DNA from 3 places in the Mesorhizobium sp. M0227 genome. Region 3 is predicted to be linked to each of the others. Evidence: predicted binding sites of a transcription regulator. Region 3 holds the regulator's gene; each other region holds the start of a gene.

Region 1 (3,278 bases), on a different contig from region 3:
ACATCGGCCGCCATGGCGCCATTGTCGGGGTAGGGCATGCCATGGGTGATGATGGTGCTTTCCAGCGCCACCACCGGCCGCCCGGCAGCCAGGGCCTGCGCCACCGGCGCGTGGATGTCGATGAAGGGGCGGGCGGTCTCAGGGGTCATCAGGGTCTCCAATCCGGAATGCAGCGCGTCCGTCGGGACATCAGGCAACATCGTGGCACTATGAATTTGCCGGTCTCATGCCACTTCCCTGGCATCCGGCACAAGAGCCAATGCCTCAGTGAAATCAGCCGCGGTGAACTCCGGAACGGCGTTGGCGCTTTCGATGGCAAGCGTCGCCCCGGCAATGCCTTCGCGCAGTGCTGACCGCAGGGGCAGTCCGCGCAGCAAAGCAGCGACCGTTGCGCCCGCCAGGGCATCGCCGGCCCCGGTGACGTCAGCGACCTTTCTTGGCGGCGGCGGCAGGATCGAGAAGGCGCCGGCTTCATCGAAGCCCAGCATGGGCTCGCTGCCCGCCGTCACCACGCCGCTGACGAGGCCGCTGCATCGCAACCCGTCGACGACCTCGCGCTCCGTGGCAGTCGCGGCGACGCCGGCCAGCACCATGGCCTCGCGCCGGTTCATGAAGACCAGCGAGAGCTCCTTCAGCACCGGTATCAGCCGCGTTACCTTGGCAGGCGAAATTGCAATGGCGAAAACCGGCTTGCCCGTGGCGAGCGCGACCAGCCGTTCCAGCGCCGAAGAGGGCAGGTTGGCGTCGCACAGGATCGCATCGGCGGCAGCGATCACCTCCCGCACCTTGGAGCGCCTGATCTGCTTGGGAAACGCCAAATCATAGAGCGCCATGTCGGCAAAGCCGACGATCAGCTCGCCTTCGCTGTCGATCAGCGCCGTGTAGCTCGGTGTCGTGCGGTCGAGGAAGACCGCCGACAGGTCGGTAATGCCTGCCTCGGCAATGGCTCGCGAAACGGTGTCGGCAGCGGCATCGCCGCCGCGAACCGATATGAGCGACGCGGAGACGCCGCGCCGCACCGCACTGCGCAAAGCGTTGAAGACCCCGCCGCCGACATCCTCGCGCATCGTGCCGGGATTGGAGGCAGCCGGCACGTAAGCGCCGGACACCTGGCCGCGCCGGTCGATATGGGCGCCGCCTACGGCCAGTATTTTCGCGGATTTCAGCATGCCGGCGATATGACCTTTGTTATTCCAGCCGCACAAGCGCTAGGCTGTGCAACGGAGCTTCGCATGCAAGGCGGCGATTCGGCAGATCGAAACAACCGAGCCGTCTGGCCCAACGTGTGGTGCATCCCTGATCGAATCCTTGGACAAAAAAAGAACAAATCCGGATATTCTTTGTTTTTCAGATATTTGACCCCTCTTGCCAAATGAGAACAAAAAAGGTACAAATAGGCAGGGATTACGGATTGTCCGGCCTTCATTGACGACCAAGGGGTGATGTATCATGGCTCAGAATTCTTTGCGGCTTGTAGAGGACAAGGCAGTGGACAAATCAAAGGCTCTGGATGCGGCGCTGTCGCAGATCGAGCGGGCTTTCGGCAAGGGCTCGATCATGCGGCTCGGCGCCAACGATCAGGTCGTCGAGATTGAAACGGTGCCGACCGGCTCGCTTGGCCTAGACATCGCGCTTGGTGTTGGTGGCTTGCCGCGCGGTCGCATCATCGAGATCTACGGGCCGGAAAGCTCGGGCAAGACGACGCTGGCGCTGCACACCGTGGCCGAAGCCCAGAAGAAGGGCGGCATCTGCGCCTTCGTCGATGCCGAGCATGCGCTCGATCCGGTCTATGCCCGCAAGCTTGGCGTCGATCTCGAAAACCTTCTGATCTCGCAGCCGGACACCGGTGAGCAGGCGCTGGAAATCTGCGACACGCTGGTGCGCTCCGGCGCCATCGACGTGCTGGTGGTCGATTCGGTCGCGGCGCTGACGCCACGCGCCGAAATTGAAGGTGAGATGGGCGATTCGCTGCCCGGCCTGCAGGCCCGCTTGATGAGCCAGGCGCTGCGCAAGCTGACCGCTTCGATCTCGCGCTCCAACACCATGGTCATCTTCATCAACCAGATCCGCATGAAGATCGGCGTCATGTTTGGTTCGCCCGAGACCACGACGGGCGGCAACGCGCTGAAATTCTACGCTTCGGTGCGTCTTGACATCCGCCGCATCGGCTCGATCAAGGACCGCGACGAGGTTGTCGGCAACCAGACCCGCGTCAAGGTGGTCAAGAACAAGCTGGCGCCGCCCTTCAAGGTGGTCGAATTCGACATCATGTTTGGTGAGGGCGTCTCCAAAACCGGCGAACTGGTCGATCTCGGGGTCAAGGCCGGTATTGTCGAGAAGTCTGGCGCCTGGTTTTCTTATAATTCGCAGCGTCTCGGCCAGGGCCGCGAAAATGCCAAGCTGTTCCTGCGTGACAATCCCGACACGGCACGCGAGATCGAGTTGTCGATCAGGCAGAATGCCGGGCTGATCGCCGAGAAATTCCTCGAGAATGGCGGCCCTGAGCGCGGCGAAGACGACGGTTTCGAGGAAGAATCCGGCGCCATGTAACAGCTTCGTGCGCGATGCCGGCCGGAGTTCGGCCATAATCGCGTTCTATTATCTCAGGCTTATGTAATTGAGTTCCGCGTTATTGCGTTTCGAAACCGCCGGCCCAGTGCCGGCGGTTTTGCGTTTTGGCGGCGAAAACAGGCCGGTTCGAATGGCCGGCAAAGGCCGTGGATTGGACCAATTCCGTGTTTCTGGACAGGGTGAGGCGCGGCGGCTAAAAGGCCAAGTCCTAATCTTCTAAAAACGCAGAGCCCATTTCCGCCGGTTTGCCGGCGGCTCTTCCGAAAAGGCAGCATTCATGAGTGGCGTGAACGAGATCCGGTCGACATTTCTCGACTACTTCCGCAAGGAGGGTCACGAGATCGTCGCGTCGAGCCCGCTGGTGCCGCGCAACGATCCGACACTGATGTTCACCAACGCCGGCATGGTGCAGTTCAAGAATGTCTTCACCGGTTTGGAGAAGCGGCCCTATTCGCGCGCGTCGACCGCCCAGAAGAGCGTGCGCGCCGGCGGCAAGCACAACGATCTCGACAATGTCGGCTACACGGCACGCCATCTGACCTTCTTCGAGATGCTCGGCAATTTCTCCTTCGGCGACTATTTCAAGGAGCGCGCCATCGAGCTTGCCTGGAACCTGATCACCAGGGAGTTCGGGCTGAACAAGGACAAGCTGCTGGTCACCGTCTATCACACGGACGACGAGGCGGCCGGTTTCTGGAAGAAGATCG
Region 2 (3,278 bases), on a different contig from region 3:
TTGTACGCGATGTCGTATTGAGCGCGTTTGACCGGATCCTTGAGCGTGTTGTGGGCTTCCACGATTTCACTGAAGCGGGCTTCATCGCCGGTTTCGCGATTGTCGGGATGATAGCGCATCGCAAAATAGCGAAATATGCGCTCCAGCGTTTCCGAATTGGCGTTCGGGCTAACTTCCAAAACTTCGTAGTAGTCAATGAACATAGCGGGCTCCCCGACCGGAACCATATTCGCATTGTCTAAATAAGGAATGTCCAATGCAGAGACCAAGACTTTGGTCCGGCGTCGATGACATCCACGCTTCTGGAAGAGGAAGAAAATGGCCGGCGCCCGCTCGGTGGGGCCGTTGGGTGGTGAGGACGCCGGCCAAGCGGACAATCAGGTCCGCCGCACCGTGGAGATGATCGATTCGCAGAGGCGGTGTTATGGCGTGATCGCGGAAGGCAATGTGGCGAGGTCGGCTTGTCGGGCGGCGAGTGACCTACGCCGCCTGCGCCATCCGCTCCGAGCTCATGCGGTAGGAGATCGCTTCGGCCAGATGGATTCGGCCGACGGTTTCGCTGGCGTCGAGATCGGCAAGCGTCCGTGCCACCTTCAGCACACGGTGATAGGCCCGCGCCGAAAAGGCGAGCTTTTCGCTGGCGTCCTTGAGCAGCGACAGGCCGGCGACGTCAGGCATGGCGATTTCCTCGATGATCGACGGTGAGCAATGCGCGTTGGTGGTGGCGCGGGTGGCGCCGAGCCGCTCGAAGCGTTCGCGCTGGATGGTGCGGGCGCGTGCCACGCGCATCGCCACATCGGCGCTTTTCTCCGCCCGGTCGGGCCGGATCAAGTCGCTGGCCGAGACCGCCGGCACTTCGATCCTGAGATCGATGCGATCGAGCAGCGGGCCCGAAATGCGCGCCTGATAGTCGGTGCGGCAACGCTCGCCGCGCAGGCAGCGATAGCCCGGCTCGCCGGCCATGCCGCAGCGGCACGGGTTCATCGCCGCCACCAGCTGGATACGCGCCGGATAGGTGACGCGATGGTTGGCCCGCGCGATCATGCAGTCGCCGGTCTCCAGCGGCTGGCGCAGCGCATCGAGCGTCTGCGGCGTGAACTCGGGAAACTCGTCGAGGAACAGCACGCCGTGATGGGCCAGCGACACCTCGCCCGGCCGCGCGCGGATGCCGCCGCCGACCATCGCCGCCATCGAGGCCGAGTGGTGCGGCGCGCGGAACGGCCGCCGGTCGGTCAGCTTGCCTTCGCCGAGTTCCCCCGCCACCGAGGCGATCATCGAGACTTCGAGCAATTCCTTCGGCGCCAGCGGCGGCAGGATCGACGGCAGCCGCTGCGCCAGCATCGATTTGCCCGATCCTGGCGGTCCGATCATAAGCAGATTATGACCACCGGCCGCCGCCACCTCCAGCGCCCGCTTGGCGGTCTCCTGGCCCTTGATGTCGGCGAGGTCGGGCAGATCCAGCGCCGCGGCGTGGATGCCGGCCTCGGGGCGCGACAGCACCTGCGTGCCACGAAAATGATTGGCGACGGCAATCAGGCTGCGCGGCGCCAGAATGTCGAAATCCTTTCCAGCCCAGGCCGCTTCCGGTCCGCAGGCGAACGGGCAGATCAGGCCCTTGCCCTCGGCATTGGCCGCGATCGCCGCCGGCAAGGCGCCGGCGACCGCGGCAATCGTGCCATCGAGCGACAATTCTCCAAGCACGACATAGCCGGCTAGCATGTCGCCCGGGATGGCGCCAAGGGCAGCCATCAGGCCAAGCGCGATCGGCAGGTCGTAGTGACTGCCTTCCTTCGGCAGGTCGGCCGGCGCCAGATTGACAGTCACCTTCTTCGACGGCATCGACAGGCCGGAAGCATGCAGTGCGGCCTGCACCCGCTCGCGGCTTTCGGCCACCGCCTTGTCGCCCAGGCCGACGATATGCATGTTGACCTTGCCGGGCGCGATCATCACCTGCACGTCGACCGGCACGGCCTCGATGCCTTGGAAAGCGACCGTGCGAACCCGCGCCACCATTTTTTGTACCCCCGGACAGTAGTTCGCCCATGCCCTGGCGATCAGGGTGTGAGCGAAGTCAAAGAAGACAACCACAGATTTCGGAGTTAAGCAAGAACATTACGAGAACATATAGCTTCACCACGGTGAGGAATTCTGCCGGCAAGGAGCGCCGTCCATAAGCTAGGCTTTGATCGGAAGCTTGAGCGCCCGCTCCGTCAAAGGCTCGCTGGCATCAAAGATGACATACCCGAGCATAGATGGCTAGAATTTGTCGAACAGGCGCTCCACCTTGCGGGCGAACATTTCCCTCTGGTCATCAGAGATGTTTTCGACGGAATATCTCGTCAGGTAGAGGTGCCTCACGTTGCGGCCGCACATAGTCTTGAGACCGCGCAGCAGCACCTTCCTTCCCGGGTTTTGCATGTACAGTTCAGTATACCACCACGGCGACCCGCATGTGGTAACAACGCCCATCCGCCGGATGTTCAATAGCGCCGGCTTGATCACGCCACCGTCTGCCGGCAACTCGTAAGCCACCCCCGGTCGCCAAACTCGATCAAAATAACCCTTCAAGATTGCGGGCATGCCTGACCACCATGTCGGAAAGCAGAAAACGCATGCCTCCGCCCATCTCAACGCGTCGATGTAAACCTGCAAGTCGCTGGGTGCCTGGGCAGGGTCAAAGTGGCCATGTCTTTCTTCGGCATGCATCACAGGATCGAACTTCATCTGATGGAGATCGAAATCAACGACCTCGTCACCCCTGGCTTTGAGGGTCTGAACGACCCGTTTGTGGAGCGCCGCCTGGTAACTGTCGGCTAGTGGATGCGCGTAGACGACATTGATTTTCATGGCGCGGGCCTTCAGGCTTCGAACTACACGCACATATTAGCCGTCGCGCAACCAAGTGGAAACAGCAAGGTCAGTGGCGGGGAGGGAAAGCCCATCGCCGGTGTCGATCAGTAGCGGGCTTATGCAATCGCCCGATCAAATGGAACATTACAAGAATATGCAGCCGCGCCGGTCGCGGCTGGGTTGTGGCCGGTTGCAGAAACCGGAACATGGTTAAGACAAAGTGAAAACGGTTACGTCCGCCGCTTGTCCTCGACCGCGTCCCAGAACAGGCTGGCGATGTCGGCGCCGCCGAAACGCTTGACCTCACGCACGCCGGTCGGCGAGGTCACGTTGATCTCGGTCATGTAGTCGCCGATGACGTCGATGCCGACGAGGATGAAGCCGCGCTCTTTCAGCGACGGCCCGATGCGGGCGCAGATCTCGCGTTC
Region 3 (3,278 bases):
CGGCACGCAAGATCCCGGCTGACGTGACCGCCGGCTCCCTCATCACCGGATATGCCAAGCTCTTGCCGCCGACCGGGCCGGTGCGGCCGGACAGCTATGACTTCTCCTTCGACAGCTACTTTGCCGGCATCGGTGGCAGCGGGTTCTTTCTCGGCAATCCAAAGCTTGTCGTCAACGATGACGGCGACATGCCGCTGCCGGCCCGAATTTCCTCTAGCGTGGAAAATGCCCGTGAAGGCATCGCCGACCATATCAGGGCGAGCGTCGGCGGCGCCGAAGGCGAGATCGCCGCGGCGCTGATCGTCGGCGTGCGCGCCGGCATTCCCGATGACATCAATGAGGCGATGCGACGTACCGGCATCTACCACATCATCTCCATTTCGGGACTGCACATGGCTCTGGTCGCAGGCACCATCATGGGTTTGCTGCGCGGCGCCTTCGCCTTGTTTACCGACTTTTCCGCGCGTCGCCCGGTCAAGAAGTATGCCGCCGCCGCCGCACTGTTCTCGATCGCGGCCTATCTCATCATCTCGGGAGTCGTCGTTGCCGCCGAGCGCAGCTTCATCATGCTGGCGGTGATGCTGATTGCCGTGCTGTTCGATCGAGCAGCACTCACCATGCGCAATCTGGCGATCTCGGCGATCGCCGTCATCGTGGTGTCGCCGCATGAGGTGGTCGGCCCGAGTTTTCAGATGTCGTTCGCCGCGACCGCGGCTCTGGTCGGCGCCTATGCCGGCTGGGCGGATCACCGCGCGGGAAAAGCAAGACCGCCGCCGCCAAAGCGATCCGTGCCCGGTTTCCTGACGCGAAAATTCCTGCTGGCGGCAACCGGCCTTGCCATGACCTCGATCATCGCGGGAAGCGCGACGACGCTGTTTGCCATCTGGCATTTTCAGCGTGTCTCGCCGCTCAGCCTGTTTGCCAATCTCGCGGTAATGCCGATCGTCACCGTCGTCATGTTCCTGGCCGTCGCCAGCGCGCTGTTGATGCCTTTCGGATTGGATTGGCCGGCTCTCTACCTGATGGGTAAGGGCCTGACGATGATGATCGCCATATCAGGCTGGATCTCCGAGCGTTCGCCTGTCGATGGGGTCGGGCTGATTTCGCAGCAGTCGGTCCTGTTGGTGGCAATTGCCCTGGTCATCGCGACAATGGCGACAACTTGGCTGCGGCTCGCTGCTCTGCCATTCGCGCTGGCAGGCTTGCTGACCGTCTCGGATACGCGCACGCCGGATGTGCTAATCTCGGAAGACGCCCGGCTGGTGGCGTTGCCGATCGGTGGCGGTGAGCTTGCCGTCAGCCGGGAACGGCCGAACGAATTCACCGTCGACAACTGGAAACGCGCCCTGACATCAGAAACCATCGTCGTGCCAGAGGTGTTCGACAACAGCGATGGGCAATTCGATGTCGCGGATGCCGTTGATCTGCCGCTGGGATCGCCGTTCTATTGCTCCTCAGGCGTTTGCGTGGCCAGGCACATGTCCGGTGCGATCATTGCCTATGTCGAGGACCGCAAGGACGCCTGGAAAGCCTGCGGCTTCGCCGAGCTGATCGTCATCAATGACGCCACCGCGTATGACGCCTGTCACAATCCGCTGGTTCTCGTCATCACCAAGCGGCAACTGGCTCGCAAAGGCAGTGCCGCGGTCTTCTTCGATCGCCAATCGGCGACCACGCCGGCGACGATCAGCTTCGCGGTGGACAGCCCATATCGGCCCTGGCACACGCAACGCAAATACTCTCGTGAGGCAAGGGGGCTGGCACCCTTCAAGAAACCGGAGAAGCCAGCGGCCAACCCACAGCCGCCTCAGTAGCGGCGGATCAGGCCGACGAGCTTGCCTTGCACCTTGACCCTGTCCGGGCCGAAAATACGGGTTTCATAGGCCGGATTGGCGGCTTCGAGAGCAATCGAAGCGCCCTTGCGGCGGAACCGCTTCAGCGTCGCTTCCTCTTCATCGACCAGCGCCACGATGATCTCGCCGGGGCTCGCCGTGTCGGCATTGCGGATGATGACGGTGTCGCCGTCGAAGATACCGGCCTCGATCATCGAGTCTCCCTTGACCTCCAGCGCATAGTGGGCGCCGCCCATGATCATGTCCGGCGGCACCGAGATCGAATGCGTCTGATGCTGGATGGCATCGATCGGCACACCGGCAGCGATACGGCCCATGACCGGGATCGACACGGCGGAGACCGCATCGTCATCATTGCCGGGCGAGGGCATCCGCGAAGGCGCCGGCTTGATCTGCCGGCCAAGGGCGCCACCCTGACCGAGACTGCCCTGGATGACGCTTGGCGAAAACTTCTTTGCCGCGTTGAGACCGGGCGCGATCGAGTCCGGCAATCGCAGCACTTCCAGCGCGCGTGCCCGGTTGGGCAACCGGCGAATAAAGCCGCGCTCCTCAAGTGCGGTGATCAGCCGATGAATCCCGGATTTGGAGGCAAGGTCAAGCGCCTCCTTCATCTCGTCGAAGGATGGCGGAATGCCGCTCTCCTTCAGGCGTTCATGGATGAACATCAGCAGTTCATGTTGCTTGCGCGTCAGCATGGCGGCCCCCAGGTTACCTGAAACCAGAATCGAAAAACAAACCCAGAACAAACCCTATCTGTTCCAGTTGTGTTCTGCAACCGTTTAAAGTTTAATGAATTTGTTAAGGCTGCTGAAATTATTTGGCGCTTGCCAGCGGGTCGCGATCAACAGGCGCTAGGCACGGCGATGCGCCTGCTCACATTGAAATTATTATGGTTAATGACCTGTGGCTCATCCTCGACCCAAGGCTTGGCATTATTAGTCTATCGACCTCCACAAAGGACGATATCAATCTTCGGGACGTTCGTTTGCCGTGAACGAAACGGAGCCAAAACGCCAACGTCTGTTGGCATTTGTGGCTGGAAATTCAGCCCTCCGTCATCTGCCAAGGCAGTGAGGGCGGCGGCGGTGGATCGCGGGGATCGTTGCGTCAGGTAACGGCTTCCTTGACCGCGAAACGGCGGTCCTTCCATGCGCCCGTGCGCAGAATATCCTCCAGCACCTCAACCGCCAGCCACACATCCTTGTAGCCGACATAGAGCGGCGTGAAGCCGAAACGGATGGTCGATGGCGCACGAAAATCACCGATGACGCCGCGCTCGATCAGCGCCCGCATGATTTGATAGCCGTGATCGTGAAGGAACGACACCTGGCTGCCGCGCCTGGTCGCGTCGCGGGTGGTCTCCAGCGTGAGACCGTAGGCGCCGCACCTGGCTTCGACGAGCTGGATGAACAGTTCTGTCAACGC

Evidence for each region. The regulator LexA, encoded in region 3, represses DNA repair genes until DNA is damaged. The targets are predictions, from matches to a motif close to TGTTCNNNNTGTGTTCNG.
Region 1: the regulator LexA is predicted to act here: its motif matches at 1,375-1,392, upstream of recA (recombinase RecA).
Region 2: the regulator LexA is predicted to act here: its motif matches at 2,106-2,123, upstream of NKJ00_RS04380 (YifB family Mg chelatase-like AAA ATPase).

The regions. Positions count from the first base shown of each region.
Region 1 is NZ_JAMYSJ010000009.1:221,945-225,222, reverse strand. Features, by position in the region: gene NKJ00_RS15510 (pseudouridine-5'-phosphate glycosidase) at 1-149, opposite strand, end outside; gene NKJ00_RS15505 (carbohydrate kinase family protein) at 225-1,169, opposite strand; gene recA (recombinase RecA) at 1,450-2,550, shown strand; gene alaS (alanine--tRNA ligase) at 2,849-3,278, shown strand, end outside.
Region 2 is NZ_JAMYSJ010000002.1:160,892-164,169, forward strand. Features, by position in the region: gene NKJ00_RS04375 (DnaJ domain-containing protein) at 1-203, opposite strand, end outside; gene NKJ00_RS04380 (YifB family Mg chelatase-like AAA ATPase) at 481-2,013, opposite strand; gene NKJ00_RS04385 (NAD(P)H-dependent oxidoreductase) at 2,257-2,847, opposite strand; gene gshB (glutathione synthase) at 3,081-3,278, opposite strand, start outside.
Region 3 is NZ_JAMYSJ010000022.1:27,764-31,041, forward strand. Features, by position in the region: gene NKJ00_RS24305 (ComEC/Rec2 family competence protein) at 1-1,814, shown strand, start outside; gene lexA (transcriptional repressor LexA) at 1,808-2,548, opposite strand; gene kynU (kynureninase) at 2,961-3,278, opposite strand, start outside.